Regions from separate parts of the Massilia sp. S19_KUP03_FR1 genome, predicted to be linked through region 1. Evidence: riboswitches for the same ligand, from Rfam matches in the RefSeq annotation. Region 1 holds a riboswitch; each other region holds the start of a gene.
What was found. Region 1 has a riboswitch for cobalamin ahead of V6M87_RS26100 (TonB-dependent receptor domain-containing protein). Riboswitches for the same ligand answer to the same signal wherever they lie in the genome.
Positions count from the first base shown of each region.

Region 2: another riboswitch for cobalamin. It lies ahead of V6M87_RS00710 (TonB-dependent receptor); the one in region 1 lies ahead of V6M87_RS26100 (TonB-dependent receptor domain-containing protein).
Region 3: another riboswitch for cobalamin. It lies ahead of V6M87_RS22120 (CbtB domain-containing protein); the one in region 1 lies ahead of V6M87_RS26100 (TonB-dependent receptor domain-containing protein).

Region 1 covers NZ_JAQQPS010000039.1:3,621-8,803, reverse strand. The annotation lists gene V6M87_RS26110 (ABC transporter ATP-binding protein) at 1-93, opposite strand, end outside; gene V6M87_RS26105 (FecCD family ABC transporter permease) at 90-1,124, opposite strand; gene V6M87_RS26100 (TonB-dependent receptor domain-containing protein) at 1,132-2,985, opposite strand; cobalamin riboswitch at 3,065-3,287, opposite strand; gene V6M87_RS26095 (histidine phosphatase family protein) at 3,282-3,821, opposite strand; gene V6M87_RS26090 (adenosylcobinamide-GDP ribazoletransferase) at 3,823-4,614, opposite strand; gene cobT (nicotinate-nucleotide--dimethylbenzimidazole phosphoribosyltransferase) at 4,617-5,183, opposite strand, start outside.
Region 2 covers NZ_JAQQPS010000001.1:161,443-166,625, reverse strand. The annotation lists gene V6M87_RS00720 (hypothetical protein) at 1-209, opposite strand, end outside; gene V6M87_RS00715 (thiol:disulfide interchange protein DsbA/DsbL) at 206-877, opposite strand; gene V6M87_RS00710 (TonB-dependent receptor) at 977-2,956, opposite strand; cobalamin riboswitch at 3,031-3,211, opposite strand; gene V6M87_RS00705 (M1 family metallopeptidase) at 3,687-5,183, shown strand, end outside.
Region 3 covers NZ_JAQQPS010000023.1:24,088-29,270, forward strand. The annotation lists gene V6M87_RS22115 (HoxN/HupN/NixA family nickel/cobalt transporter) at 37-1,119, shown strand; cobalamin riboswitch at 1,159-1,380, shown strand; gene V6M87_RS22120 (CbtB domain-containing protein) at 1,516-1,710, shown strand; gene V6M87_RS22125 (CbtA family protein) at 1,701-2,420, shown strand; gene V6M87_RS22130 ((2Fe-2S) ferredoxin domain-containing protein) at 2,425-2,754, shown strand; gene V6M87_RS22135 (cobaltochelatase subunit CobN) at 2,747-5,183, shown strand, end outside.

The DNA.
Region 1 (5,183 bases):
GCTCCAGCATTCGCCGGCGCCGACCTGCCAGTCGAGGTCGCTGACCAGCGTGCGCGGACCGGCCAGCAAAGAGAGATTGCGCGTGGCGATCATGCGCGGTGCAGCCGGTGCAGCTGCCATAAAAAGACCGGCGCGCCGATCAGCGCGGTGACCACGCCCACCGGCAGCTGCTGCGGGGCCAATACCGTGCGCGCCAATGTGTCGGCGAGAACCAGGAAGGCGCCGCCGGCCAGCGTGGCGGCGGGTACCAGCAAGCGGTGGTCAGGGCCGCAGGCAAAGCGGCAGGCATGCGGCACGATCAGGCCGACGAAGCCGATGCTGCCGGCGCTGGTGACTGCGCTGGCGGTCAGCAAGCCGGACGCCAGAAACAAGCCTTTGCGCAAGGCGCCGACCGGCACGCCCAGTGCGACCGCACCTTCGGCGTGCATGGCCAGCACATTCAGGGCGCGCGCGCCGCGCATGGCGAACAGCAGGCCGCCCGCCAGGACGAGCCAGGGCAGGACGCGCAGCGGCGCGCCGGCCAGGTCGCCGATCATCCAGAAAATCATGCTTCTTAAACGGCTTTCGGGCGCGATCGACAGCATCAAGGTGACCAGCGCCATGCAGGCCGACGAAAGAATCACGCCGGTCAGCAGCAGTACCGAGGCGCCGCCTTCGGCCGGCGCACCGCTGCGCAGACCGCGCCGCGCCAGCAGATACAGCATGCTGGAAACGATCACCGCGCCGGCAAACGCGCTGGCGTCGACCACCCACAGCGCGCACATGAACATCAGTGCCGCCAGTGCGCCAACCGATGCGCCGGCCGAAATGCCCAGCACGTACGGGTCGGCCAGCGGATTGCGCAGCAGCGCCTGCATCATGACCCCGGCCAGCGCCAGTGCGGCGCCGGTGACGAAGGCCACCAGCGCGCGCGACAGGCGTAATTCCAGCAGCGTTGCGGCCAGACTGGCGCCGCTGCTGGTGCCGTGCACCATCTGCACCAGCGCGGCGGGCATGTCGGCCAGCGGAATGGCGACCGACCCCAGCGCGCACGACAGCACCAGGCTGCCCAGAGCCAGCAGCACCAGTGTGCCGATGATCGCCAGCGCGCGCCGGCGCATGCTCGGGAAGGAGAGGGTCGTCATGATGCTATTAACGCATGCCGTAACGCAGGCCGACAAATACTTGCGAGCCGGCGGTGCCGTAGTAACGCGCCAGTTCATACTTTTTGTCGGCCACGTTGTTCCAGCGCGCCAATACCGACCAGTCGCCCGTCACCTGGTATAAAGCGAACAGATTCACGAGACCGTAGCCACCCAGCGTATTGCGGTTGGCGAGGTCGTCGTAGCGGCGGCCGGAGAGCTGCACGCCGGCGCCGGTGGTCAGGGCGCCGACCGTGTATTCGGCACTGAACTGGGCGTGGCGCTTGGCGCGCCGCACCAACTGCTTGGCCGTGGTGTCGTCGCGTGGATCCTGGAAGTCGAGCGAGCCGCGCAGGTCGATGGCATACAGGCGCGTGCTGGCGCCGATGGTCACGCCGGACAGCGTGGCGCGGTCGACGTTGTAGGCGCAACCGAAAGTGTGGGTGGCCGGTTCCACCGGGCAGACGGCGGCGGTGACCAGCAGGTCGGTCAGGCGGTTATGGAAGTACGTCACGCTCGCTTCGCTGGCGCCGTCCTTCCAGTACAGCCCACCTTCGACATTGCGACCATGTTCCGGCTTGTTGGACGCCACGCCGAAACCGGGGTAGTAGAGGTCATTGAAGGTCGGCGCGCGGAAGCTCGTGCCAAAACTTGCGTTGGCCCGCAGCGCCGGTGTGAAGCGGTAGCCGTAGGCGAGGGCGCCGGTGGTCTTGCCGCCGTACTGCGAGCTGTTGTCGCGACGGACGCTGGCGCTGGCCAGGTGGGGGCCGCGGTTCAGTGCATACGAGGCGCCGGCCGAATTGGTGGCGCGGCGGGTGTTCAGCGCCGCGGTGGAGCCGGATACCACTTCCTCTTCGCGCCGCTCGAGCAGCACTTGCAGCAGGTCTGCGCCGATGGTCAGGTCGCTTTGGACGCTGAACTGGTTCTGGCGCGTGGCGATGTAACTGGTGCCACTGGTGGCCGCGCTGCTGATACTGATCGATTTGTCGTCGGCTTGCGCGGCCTGGCCCTGCAGGCGCCAGTTCGGCGTGATGCGGGTGTTGGCGAAGACGGCGACGTTGTCCAGGTCCTGTACCGTGCGCGTGTCAAAGCTCGATGCACCCGAATCGTATTGGGCTTCCAGGCGGCTGTGCAGGTATTGCAGGCCGACCTGGCTGTCGGCATTCACGTCCGCGCTGAAGCGCGCGTTGACGCTGTCGCGCCGGTAGCCGTCGTTATCGGCGTTGTAGGACGAACTACCTGGCTTCGCAGCCGAGAAACCGTCGTCCTGGTCGCGCACGGCGGCGATGGCATAGCTGAAGCCACCGGTTTTGCCGCTAATGCCGACGTCCGCGTTGCGGGTCTGGTCGCTGCCGGCGGAAATTGCGGCGGTGATGCGCGGCGCGCCGTCGCCCTGGCGGGTAAAAATCTGCACCACGCCGCCGATGGCGTCGGCGCCGTACAGCGTGGCCAGCGGGCCGTAGACGATCTCGATGCGCTCGATGGTCGCCAGCGGCAGGGCGGCCCAGTTGGCGGTGCCGGTGGTGGATGAACCGATGCGGATGCCGTCGATCAGCACCACGCTTTGCTTGGCGTCGGCGCCGCGGATCAGCACCGATGATGCGGTACCCGGACCGCCGTTGCGCACCACTTCGATGGCGCGCTGCTTTTGCAGCAGGTCGATCAGGTTGGTGGCGCCGGAGCGGACGATTTGTTCGGCCGAAATCACGGTGTGATCGGCCAGCGTGTCGGTCGCCGCTTGCGGCGTGCGGCTGGCGGTGACGAGGATCTCAGGCAGAGCGTCTGCAAAAGCAAAGGACGAGCAGAGGGAAAGGGCGAGGGCGAGCGAAGTTGGCGCCGCGCGGCGTGCTACAGGAAAGTTCATGAACATCTTCAGCAAAATAAAGGCAACCGGCCGAGGTCCCCGTAGGCCAGGTTGAACAGGAAGCAGGCCGCTTGCGCGCACGCTTCCACCTGTCTTGGCCGGTATCCGGGCTGGCAAGTGCAACTGCCTGACCTTCCCATGCTTGAAGAAGCACAGTGGTTTTATGAGGCAGTCCGTCGCGGAAATCGGCGACACTTGTTGACCGTTGCGGGGGCAGCACACGTGGGCTCGATGAGCTTCGTGTTTCCCGTTTAACTGCGCACGTGGACACGTGCGCGGGCACCAAAACGACTCAATTATACACAGTCGAGGATGACGATTTCACCATAGCCTATGCGATGGGGATGGGCCGCGGCGGTTGCAGCCATCTCCGCCACGCTCAGTCCATCGCGATGCGCCGCGCATAACCGGATGGCGCCGGCATGGCACACCACGATCGCGGCGGGCAGATTGGTGGCGCGCAGATCGGCGCAAAAACCGGCGATGCGCGCGGCCATGTCGGCCACGCTTTCGCCGCCGCCGGGACGGTAGAACGCCACATCGGCGGCCCAGGCGTCGATGCCAGCGCGCGCGATGTCGTCCCAGCGCTGCATTTCCCAGTCGCCGAAATCGAGTTCTGCCAGGCGCGCATCGAAAATCACCGGACCCCCGAGTGCGTTGGCCAGCACGGCGCATCGTCGTAAAGGGCTGCTGTAGATGGGGGCATCCGGCAGCGCGGCGCGCAAGGCTGGCAGGGCCAGAGCCTGCGCGGCCGGATCGGTGGCGAGATCGGTGCGGCCGTAGCAGACGCCGGGGTCGACCAGCGGCGGCAAATGGCGTACCAGGTACAGGCGCATATTAATAAAGGGCCGCGTGGCCGGCGCTGGCCAGCACGCACAGATAAATCGCCACTTCGCTGAGCTGCTGGACGGCGCCGAGGCAGTCGCCCGTGTAGCCGCCGATGCGGCGCACGAACAGGGCGCGCAACCACCAGGCGACCGCCGCGCTGGCGAGCAAGGCGGCGCCCAGCGCCGGCCACGCCACGACATGGAACACGCCGAGCAGCAGCGCGGGCAGCACGGCGCACACGGCGGCGATGGCGAATTCGCCGGCCCGCATCTCCTGGGCCATCGGCTTGGCCTTGCCGGCATCGCGCGCATAGCTGGCGCTGCGAATCAGGCTGACGGCGGCCAGGCGTGACAGCGGATGCGCCAGCAGCAGCGCGCCGATGGCCTGGCCGGGGGCGAGCAGCGACAAGGTGGTCACTTTCAACCCGAGCGTCACGACCAGGGCAACCGCGCCGTAGGTACCGATGCGCGAATCCTTCATGATCTCCATGATCCGTTCGCGCGTGTAACCACCGCCGAAGCCATCGCACATGTCGGCCAGGCCGTCTTCGTGAAAGGCGCCGGTCATATATATCCCGGCCGCGGTCGACAGCAGCACGGCCACCGGTGCGGGCCACAGCCAGGCGGCGGCGCCATACACCAGCACGACGACCAGGGCGACGCACAGGCCCACCAGCGGAAAATAGCGCGACGCGTGCTGTAGCCAGGACGGCTCGAAGCCCACCCAGCGGGGAATCGGCACGCGCGTAAAGAACTGCAGCGCAATAAAGAACAGGCGCACCTGCTGGATCAGCCAGGCCATGGTTACGCCGACTTCGCGCTGACCTGGGCCGATTCGAAGGTAGCCATCTCGCGCATGAAGTTCACGGCCGCGTGCAGCAGCGGCAGCGCCAGCGCGCAGCCGGTGCCTTCGCCCAGGCGCAGGTCCAGTTGCAGCAAAGGGCGCGCATCGAGATGGGCCAGCATGCGGCGATGGCCGTGTTCATCGGAGCAATGCGAAAACACGCAGTAGTCGAGTAGCGCCGGCTGCATGCGGGCCGCCACCAGCAGCGCGCTGGTAACAATGAAGCCGTCGATCAGCAGCACCATGCGCCGTTCGGCTGCGCGCAGCATGGCGCCGGCGATCATGGCGATCTCGCAGCCGCCGAACGTGGCCAGCACGGCGAGCGGCTCGGTCACGCCAGCGTGGAACGCGACCGCCGCCTCGATCACGCGCTGCTTGTGCAGCACGCCTTCCGGCGGCAAACCCGTGCCGGCGCCTACGCACTCGGCCACCGGCACGCCGGTGAGCTTGTGCATCAGCGCGGCGGCCGCTGTGGTGTTTCCGATCCCCATTTCACCAAAGCCCACCACGTTGCCTTCGAGCGCATC
Region 2 (5,183 bases), on a different contig from region 1:
AACACCGGATCGGCGCACTTCCCGCTGACCAGCGCGAAGCGTTGGTTCTCGGCATGCACCAGGGCGATGCACAGCCAGACGATGACGCCGGCGAACACGACGGACATCGTCCAGGCGGCCTGGTTCACCCACGTGAGGTCGTACAGGTCCTCGTCGCGTGCGCGCGAACCGTCGTAGATCTTCAGGACTTTGCCTTCCTTGTCGCTCATTTTGTCTTGGCTGCCTTCGCCACCAAAAAGTCGGCCACTTGCAAGGTAGAACGGAACAGTTGCTGCTCATCGCGCGTCTTGTCGCTGGCGGCGACCAGCGATGGCGCCGTCATGTATTTGCCGTCGATAATGAGCACCGGTGCGAATTCCACTTTGTAGGCCGTAATCATGGCGCCCAGGCGTTTCATCTTGGTCTGGACGCCAAACGAATTCCATGCGTCGAGAAATTTGGCCCGATCCAGGCCGCTTTTGACAGCCCAGTTCAGGACCGCTTCATCCGAATTCAAGCGCACGCGTTCGACGTGTACCGCGCGGAACACCCTGGCGTGAAACTCCGGCAACTTGCCCATCGCTTCCAGGGTCAGGTACAAATGCGCTTCCGGATCGTTGGGGCCGGTGGACGGGAAATGCACGCGCTTGAGGACGATGTTGTCTCCCTGCTTTTTGACCCATTCCGACAGCTGTGGTTCCAGGGCATTGCAATGGGGGCAGTGATACATGAAGAATTCGATCACTTCGACCTTCTTGCCGGCCGGGACCGCTTGCGGCGCGGCCAGGGTCGTGTACTCGACGCCGGAGACCGGTGCGGTCACCGAGGCAAAGGCGGGGCTGGCGGCCACGCCCAGAGCGAGAGTGGCAGCAGCGAGGGCAAAACGCAGGTTACGCATAAACATCCTTGTGAACGGGTGAGCAAACGATCGCGAGATTACCATTATTTGCGGGAATCCCATGCATCGCGCGACCGCTTTAAGTTTTACTTCAGCAAATTAAAAGTCGTAACGGACCGACAGTTTCAGCTGGCGACCGTCGCTCGGGTAGATGCCGCCGCGGCAGGAAAACGCATTGCTGTAGTACTGCCGATCGGCCAGGTTGGCGCCCGTGACGGCCAGTTCCCATGGGCCGAAGGTACGGGCGTAACGGGCGTCGAAGGTCGTGTAGCCGCCAATCCGTGCGCTGCAGGCGTTGCTGAAATCGTCGCCGTAACGCTGCTGGTCGACCCACTGCGCGCCGATGTCGGCCGATTGATGCTGGCCCAGCCAGGCCAGGCGCGCCGAGAGCACGTTCTTCGGCACCAGCACCATGGCGCGGCCGGCGTTGGGGCCTTCGGTGAAGCTGGCGTTGACATGCTGGAAATGGGCGCTGGCGCGCAGGTGGGCGATGAGGTCGATCTGTCCATCGAGCTCGAAGCCCTGGCGCCGGGTCGGATCCAGGTTGGTATTGATGCCGAAGCCGATGGTTGGATCGAAGAAGATTTCATTGGTGAGCTTGTGGCGGAACAGGCGCGCGGCCAGCTGGCGTGCTGGCTGGCCCAGCGTCAGGCCCAGTTCGAGGTCGTGCGAGACCTGGCCCTTGAGGATGTCGTTTGAGGCGCGATAGCTGTTCTCGTCGACGTTGGCCACGCGGTAGCTCTGGCCGGCCTTGGCGTGCAGGGCCAACTGCGGCAGCAGCTTGTAACTGCCCTGGATGTCCCAGGCGTTCTGCGCCTGGCTGCGACTTTCCGGCGCGGCCACGCCGAGGCTGTCGGCGTAATCCTTGTCGAAAGTTTCGTGGCGCACGCCGATGGCCAGGCGGCCGTCGTGGGCGGCGTCGAAACGCAGTTCATCGCGCATGTAGAAGGCTTTGGAATCCTGGCGCGCAGCGGCCAGCGAGAAATCGGCCGTGGTGTCGCGCGTCCAGCGGATCAGGTCGATGCCGGTGACCACTTCGTTGCGCAGGCCGTACGGCTGCGACACGTAACGCAGGCGCGGCGAGAACTGGGTCTGGTGGCTGTTGTAGGTGGCGTCGGAGACGAAACCGCCGCCGAAGTCGTAGTGCGACTGCACGCTGCGTTCGCGCTGCGACAACTCGGCCGCCAGTTCAACGTCGCCGACACGCTTTTCGACGAAGGCGGTGTAGCGGTCGGTATCGAGCGCGCCAGCGTCGTCGGGCTTGAAGCTCTGGCGCGGATTGGCGTTGAACTGCGCCAGCGACAGCGAACCGGGCAAGCCCGAATCCTGGCGCGCGCTGTCGACGCGGATGCCGGCGCGCCCGCCCTCGAAGTTCCAGAGCAGGCCGGCGCCCAGGGTGCGCTGGTCGAAGCGGCTGTTGCTGCGGTAGCCGTCGCTGCTGTTGCGGCCGTAGCTGGCGTCAAACACGAAGCGGTCGAACCCGTGGGTCAGGTTGGCGCGCAGGGTTTTTTCGGCAAACTGGCCGCCTTGCGCGAACACGGAGCCGTGCGTGCCGGTGCTGTTGGCACCTGTTGCGCCGCGTTTGGTGACAATTTGAATCACGCCGCCGGTGGCGCCGTCGCCGTACAGCACGCTGCTGCCGCCGCGGGTGATTTCGATGCGCTCGACGGTGTCGATCTGGATCGTCGACAGCACGGCGCTGGCCTGTTCATTTTCGCTCAGGCGCACGCCGTCGACCATGATCACCAGGTTCTGGCTGCTGTTGGTACCGAAGCCGCGCAGGTCGAGCGCGAAGTCGGGCGAGGAATCGAGGCTCTGGCGCCCGAATACGCCGCCGATCTTGCGGATAGCCTGATTGACGTCGGTGGCGCCGGCGTTGCGGATCTCGGCGGCAGTGATGACGGTGGCGCCGATCGGCGCCAGGGTCGGCTCGCTGGCAAAGCGGGAACCACTGACCAGTACGGAAGGGACATCTGTTTGCTGCGCGGAGGCGGCGGCGGCAAACGACAGGAAAACGGACGCGGCCAGCAACAGCGGGCGGCAAGGCGCGGCAAAGCGCGCGGAAACTGCTTGGGTCATGGTGGGAAAACTCGAAAAATAAGCTGATCAAGCCGGCGTCCCCGCAAGCTTGATAGAAAAGGAAGGCGCAGTCGCGCGCTTCCACCTGTCTGGCCGGTATCCGGGCTCGCAAGCACAAAAACGCTTGTCCACCGTTGCGGGGGCAGCACAATCGGAGCGCGCGGTGGTGCGGCGCCTCCTCGTGTTTCCCGGTCATTTTCCCAATGAGCCGAACGCGCGTGGGCGCGAACAGGCACCAGAACGGCGCCATTATAAGCCGAATAGCGCCCCGCCCCACCGCACTCCCAGTCATCCCATCAGCACAATTGCCCCAGAGCTCAAACCCAAAAATTAGGGTCAGTGTCAAATTGTTTGCCAATTGATTATCGGCACATCTCCGAAGCTTGCTCAAGCAGCCTCAGCATTAATGCGATCAATTGCTCAATAATTCGACACTGACCCTCATTGCTCCGCCATTGCCCCATAGCTCAAACCCAAAAAATAGGGTCAGTGTCAAATTGTTTGCCAATTGATTCTCGGCACTTCACCAAGGCTTGCTCATGCTGCCTCAGCAGTAATGTGATCAATTGCTCAATAATTTGACACTGACCCTCATTGTTTTGCAATAGCTTGGGGGCAGTCTTTTGACTGCATGCGGTGGCGGTTCGATTGGTAAAGTTGGCGTTTTGCTAAATGGGTCGATATAGTGATGCGATCGAAAATGATCGGATCAGGTCGAAGGGGTGCAGGCATGGCAGTTCAAGTTTCGCGCGCGCAGTGGCGCGGGGTGGTCGCGGCGGCGGTGCTGGTGGCGGGTATCGGCGGGGCCACGCTGCTGGCGCGGGCGCAGGTGGGCGCCACCGCTGGCGCGAACGTGCACGTGACACCGATCGAGCAGCCAAGCACGCAGGTCGATGCCGGCATTGCGCTGGCCGCGGGCGATGCGTCAGCGGTGCGCGTCGCCTCAGCGCCCGGCGCCTGGGGCGGCGTGCGTACCGGGAACGAGGTGACCTTGTCGGACCGTGTCGCCAGTTACCGGATCGCGGCCACCCTCGATCCAATCAAGCACGTGATCGACGGCAAGGAGCAGCTCACCTGGCGCAACCGCAGCGCGGTGCCGGTGCGCAGTGTTTATATGCACATGTATATGAATGCGTTCGAGAGCAATGACACGACTTTTTTTACCGAAAAACGGTTGACCGGACGCAGCTTTCCATCGGGCGCGGAAATCCGGGACGGCGAGTGGGGCCATATCGCGCTGCGCTCCGTTCTGCAGTCCGGCGCCAGGGCGAGCTGGTCGTTCGTGCAGCCCGACGGCGGCAACCCGCGCGACCACACCGTGCTCAAGCTCGATTTGCCTGCTCCGGTGGCGCCCGGCGCCAGCACCGTGCTCGACATCGATTTCCAGACCCAGCTGCCGCGCGTGGTCGCCCGCACCGGCTACTTCAAGACCTTCCACCTGGTGGCGCAATGGTTCCCGAAAATCGCCGTGCTGGAGTTGCCGGGTGAGCGCGGGGCCACCGCGCCGCGCTGGAACGCCCATGAATTTCACCTCGACTCGGAGTTCTACGCCGACTTCGGCAGCTATGACGTCACCCTCACCCTGCCCGACAACTACGTCGTGGGCGCCACCGGCGTCGCCCAAGGCAAGCCGGCGGCGTCAAAACCCGGCCTGCTGACCCATCGCTATGTGCAGGACGACGTCCACGATTTCGCCTGGACCGCCGACACCCGCACGGCGCCACCGCTGGTCGGTAGCTGGACCGGTCCCGGCAGTCCGCCCGTCACCCTGACCGTCCTGTATCCACCCGAATACCAGGCCAGCGCCGCGCCGGCCCTGAAGGCAGCGCAGGACGCGCTGACGTATTTTTCGCGCACGCTGGGGCCTTACCCCTACCGCACCGTCACCATCGTGGTCCCGCCGTTCAATGCGGAAGAAGCCGGCGGCATGGAATACCCGACCTTCTTCACCACCGAAGCCTACGCCGACACCACGCCCGGCACGCTCAACGCCCACCTGCTCGACGCGGTAACGATCCACGAATTCGGCCACGGCTATTTTTACGGCATCCTGGCCTCGAACGAATTCGAGGAGCCCCTGCTCGACGAAGGCATGAACGATTTCTGGGACGCGCGCATGCTGCGCGCGCGCAAGCAGGACATCGTCGCCACCACGCCCCTGCTGAAAGCGGCCGGCTTCGCCCCGCGTTTCACGGTGTTCGACGCGGAGCGTTGGGACACGCCGCGC
Region 3 (5,183 bases), on a different contig from region 1:
TAATATAATCGTCATACGATCAAACCAGACTCAGCAATGTTCTATTCTTTGACCCGCCTGTTCAATGACCAGGCCGACCAGCACCTGCGCGCCAGGCTGCGCACGCTGTACGCTCTCCTGCTTGCGGCCAACCTGGGCGCGTGGGCCTGGGCGTTCGCCGTTTTTCGCGACCATCCGGCCTTGCTCGCCTCCAGCCTGCTGGCCTGGACCCTGGGCCTGCGCCATGCCATCGACGCCGATCACATCGCCGCCATCGACACCGTCACCCGCAAGCTGGTGCAAGAGGGCAAGCAGCCGATTGCCACCGGCTTCTTTTTTGCGCTGGGCCATTCCACAGTCGTGACGCTGATCGCGCTGGCCGTCGGTGTGGCAGCGGCCGCACTGTCGGCGCATTTCGGGGCAATGCAGAATGTTGGGAGCGTGGTCGGCACGGTCGTTTCGGCGTCTTACCTGCTCCTGCTGGCGCTGTTCAACCTGGCCATCCTGGTGCCGGCGGTGCGCAATTTCCGGGCAGTCCAGCGGGGTGGCGCCTTGCACGCCACCGACCTCGACCTGCTCGGCGGCGGACTGGTGTCCCGGCTGTGCCGCCCCCTGTTCCGCCTGGCCTCGCGCAGCTGGCACATGTATCCTGCCGGCTTTCTGTTCGGGCTCGGCTTCGACACTGCCAGCGAAGTGGCCCTGTTCGCCCTGGCGGCGCTGCAACTGGCGCAAGGCGCGCCGTTGTGGTCGGTGATGGTGTTTCCGGCCCTGTTCGCGGCGGGCATGGCGCTGGTCGACACGCTCGACGGCAACCTGATGATGACGGCATCGGGCTGGGCCCAGCGCCGGCCCATTCGCAAGCTGTTCTACAACCTGACCATTACGCTGGTGTCGGTGCTGGTCGCGTCCGGTGTCGCCGCCGTCGAAATCCTGGGCCTGGTGCGCGAGCGCATGGCCCTGACCGGCTGGTTCTGGGTACAGGTCGGCGCGCTCAACGACCACTTTGGTACCCTCGGCTATGTGATCGTCGCGCTGTTCACGGGGACCTGGCTGGTGGCGCTGGCGGTCTATCGCGTCAAGCGCTACGACCGCATTGAGGTCGTCGTTACACCGGGCGGAGCAACGGCGCGCACGACATGATTATCCTTGCCAGCCCATGGGTTCATCCCTAGAATACGAGCCTTGCAACACGTTTCAGGTCCTGCCGGCGCAATCCGGTGGGTTAATTGGGAAGCCGGTCAGTTTGTTTGTCGAACGATTCCGGCACTGCCCCCGCAACGGTATGTGAAGAACAGGACCGCAATACGCCACTGTGCATCAGCATGGGAAGGCGCGGTCCGGGAACGCCGAATCTGGCGCGCCGCTCACGAGTCCGGAGACCAGCCTGAAATTGTATAAAACGTTTGATCCGCGGTGGGCGGTCAGGTGGTTTGCTGCGGTTTCGTTGCGTCTGCACCCATCTGTTGTTCCGTCCTCCGTCGATCGATCCTTGCCGGCCGCCTGTGCGCTGCCGGCGGAAGTCAACGGAAAGACACCATGTCACACGCTCCCATCGTCATCGACCACGCCGCTGCGCCAACCCGCGTTGCCACCGCATCCACTCTGAAAGCTGCCTTGCTCACCAGCGCGCTGGCGCTGGTCCTGTTGTACGGCATGGGCTTCGCACCGATGACAGCGCTGCACAATGCCGCGCACGACAGCCGCCACTCGGCGGGCTTTCCTTGTCACTGACGGCGGGCGTGGCCGGGCGCAATGCGCGCAGCCCGTTCAACCGGATTGTCAGCACGGCGGTGGCGGCAGGTTTGCTCGCTGGCCTGGCGCTGACAGTGGTGCAAAGGATGCAGGTGACGCCGCTCATCGCACAGGCCGAAACGTATGAAGATGCCAGGCCGGTCGCTGCTGTCCATTCGCACGAACCTGCGCACCAACACGAGCACGCAGCCTGGAAGCCTGAAAACGGCGTCGAGCGCACCTTGTTCACGGTGCTGGCCAATACCACCATGGGCGTCGGGTACGGCTTGCTGCTGTGCGCCGCCATGCTGGTGCGCGGCGGCCGCCCGACGTGGCGCCAAGGCTTGATCTGGAGCGCCGCCTGCTACGTGGTGTTTTTTGCGGCACCAATGCTCGGCCTGCCGCCCGAACTGCCGGGCACCGCGGCCGCGCCGGTGGCAGAACGCCAGTTGTGGTGGTCGCTGACCGCCTTGTCCACGGCCGGCGGCATTGCGCTGCTTGCCTTTGGCCGCAAGGGCATGTACGCGCTGGCCGGCCTGATCCTGCTGGCCGCGCCGCACCTGGCCGGCGCGCCGCAACCGCTGGTGCACGCCAGTGTCGCGCCGCCTGAACTGGCGCACGCCTTTGTCGTTGCCAGCGCACTGGCCAATGCCGCCTTCTGGCTGGTGCTCGGTAGCGCCGTCGCCTTCTTCTTCAAGAAATTCGAGTAGCGTCATGCGTACCCACAACCGCCACGTCTTTATGTGCGTGGGCCCGCGCTGTACCGAAGACGGTACGCGCGCCCAGGCCATGTTTGAATACATGGGCACAAAAATCGATGCCCAGCCCGAGCTGCGCGTAAAACGCACACGCACCCACTGCATGGTCGCGTGCCGCACCGAGGGGCCGCTGATGGTAGTCTACCCGGAAGGCACCTGGTACCAGCGCCTCGACGAAGCGGCCATCGACCGCATCATCGACGTGCACCTGGTGGGCGGCGCAGAAGTGAAGGACCTGGTCTTCCACCGCCTCGGTACGGGTGACACGGAGCCGCAGGATGGCTGACGCAGCACAGCTGGTTTTAATGAGCCACGCATCGAACGACTTGACGGTACTGCATCACGCGCTGGCGCAATTGCCACCCGCTCTGCGTGCAGTCGAAGGCGTCAATTTGCAGGCGGTGACGGACATGGATGCGGTGCTGGCAGGGCCACTGGCCAGCGCGCGCATCGTGATCCTGCGCGTGCTGGGCCGCCTTGGCAGCGTGCCCGGCGTGACCGACCTGGTGGCGCACGCGCGCCGCACCGGTGCGCACCTGATCGCCATCAGCGGCACCGGCGAAGCCGACCCGGAGCTGGCCGCCATATCGACCGTCACGCCAGCGGTACTGAGCCAGTGTATCGAGTACTTCCAGGCGGGCGGCAGCACCAACCTGGCGCAGCTGCTGCGCTATCTGTCCGATCATTTGTTGATGACCGGCTTCGGCTACGCGCCGGCGCAGCGCTTGCCCGAGCACGGCATCTACCACCCCGATCTGGCGCCAGACGCCGGCGTGGCCGACTGGCTGGCGCTGGTTGATCCGGCCAGGCCGAGCGCCGGCATCGTGTTCTACCGCGCCCACTGGATGAGCGGGAACACGCGCTTCATCGACGCCTTGTTGGATGCGCTGGAGCAGCGCGGCATGAATGTACTGCCGGTGTTTACGGCCTCCCTGCGCAGCGGCGACGGCGAATTGCCATCGGCCTTGCGCTATTTCCGCGACGCTGGCGTTGATGTGCTGATCAACACGACGTCGTTCGCGATGGGCGAAATCACGCCCGGCGGCGCCACGCCGGCCGGCTGGTCGGTCAGCGTGCTGGAAACCCTGAACGTGCCGGTGCTGCAGGCGATCACCAGCGGCATGACGCTGGCGCAGTGGACGCAGTCGGCGCGCGGCCTCAATCCGCTCGACGCGGCCATGAACGTGGTGCTGCCGGAGTTCGACGGCCGCATCATCACGGTCCCGGTGTCGTTCAAGGCGCGCGCGGCGGGCATGCCGAGCGAAGTGATCGAATACGAACCGGTGCATGAGCGGGTGGCGCGCGTGGCCGGCATCGCGGCGCGCTTCGCACGCTTGCGCTTTGTGCCGAATGCGCAGAAGCGGGTCGCCTTCATGTTCACCAATTCGAGCAGCAAGGCCGCGCAGATCGGCAATGCGGTGGGCCTGGATGCTCCGGCCTCGCTGATGCGCATCCTCGACGCCATGCGCCTGGCCGGCTATGACGTCGGCACGCTGCCGGAGAGTGGCACCGCGCTGATCCACCAGCTGGTGGCGCGCTGTTCCTACGACGAGATCTACCTCACCGGCGAACAGTTGGCCAATGCCGCCGGCCGTGTGCCGGCCGCGCAGTACGCCAGCTGGTTCGCCGAACTGCCGCAGGACATGCAGGCGCGCATGGTCGCGCAGTGGGGCGCAGCGCCAGGCGTGGCCTACCTGCACGACGATCACCTGGCGCTGGCCGGCCTCGAACTGGGCAACACCTTCATTGCCCTGCAGCCGCCGCGCGGCTACGGCATGGATCCGGACGCGATCTACCACCAGCCCGACCTGCCACCGACGCACCATTACTATGCCCTGTACCGCTGGCTGCGCGACGTATGGGGCGCAGACGCCATCGTCCACGTCGGCAAGCACGGCACCATGGAGTGGCTGCCGGGGAAGGGCGTCGGCCTGTCCGAACACTGCTTCCCGGATGCCCTGCTGGGCGACCTGCCGCTGTTCTACCCGTTTATTATTAACGATCCGGGCGAAGGCTCGCAGGCCAAGCGGCGCGCGCACGCGGTCGTGGTCGACCACCTGACGCCGCCGATGACCACCGCCGATACCTACGGCGCGCTGGCCCAGCTGACCCAGCTGGTGGACGAGTACTACCAGGTCGAAGTGCTCGATCCATCGAAACTGCCGCTGTTGCAGCAGCAGATCTGGGAACTGGTCAAGCAGACCAACCTCAATGCGGATTTGCAGGCGCGACTGCTGCACCACGACCATGACCATGATCATGGCCACGACCATCATCACCACGATCACGATCACGATCACGACCACGACCATGAGGACGGCTTGCCGTCCGCGTTGGCGGAGTTGAAGGGCTCGGACGTGGCGCATCTGATCGAAGACCTGGACGGCTACCTGTGCGAACTCGGTTCGGCGCAAATTCGCGACGGCCTGCACATCCTCGGGCGCGGTCCGGATGCGCAGCAGCTGCCCGACATGCTGGTGTCGCTCACGCGCTTGCCCAACCTCGACATTCCTGGTCTGCAGGACGCGGTTGCTGCCCTGTTTGGCCTGGAGATGACGATGCTGCTCGAGCACAAGGGGCGCCGCATCAACGTCACACCCGCGTTGGCGCGGGTCGCGCACAAGGCGATCGTCACGCGCGCCGATGCGCTCGAAGGGATCGATTCCCTGTGCCTGGCCCTGTACGTCCAGCTGCGCGAGCATGCCTATGCGGACG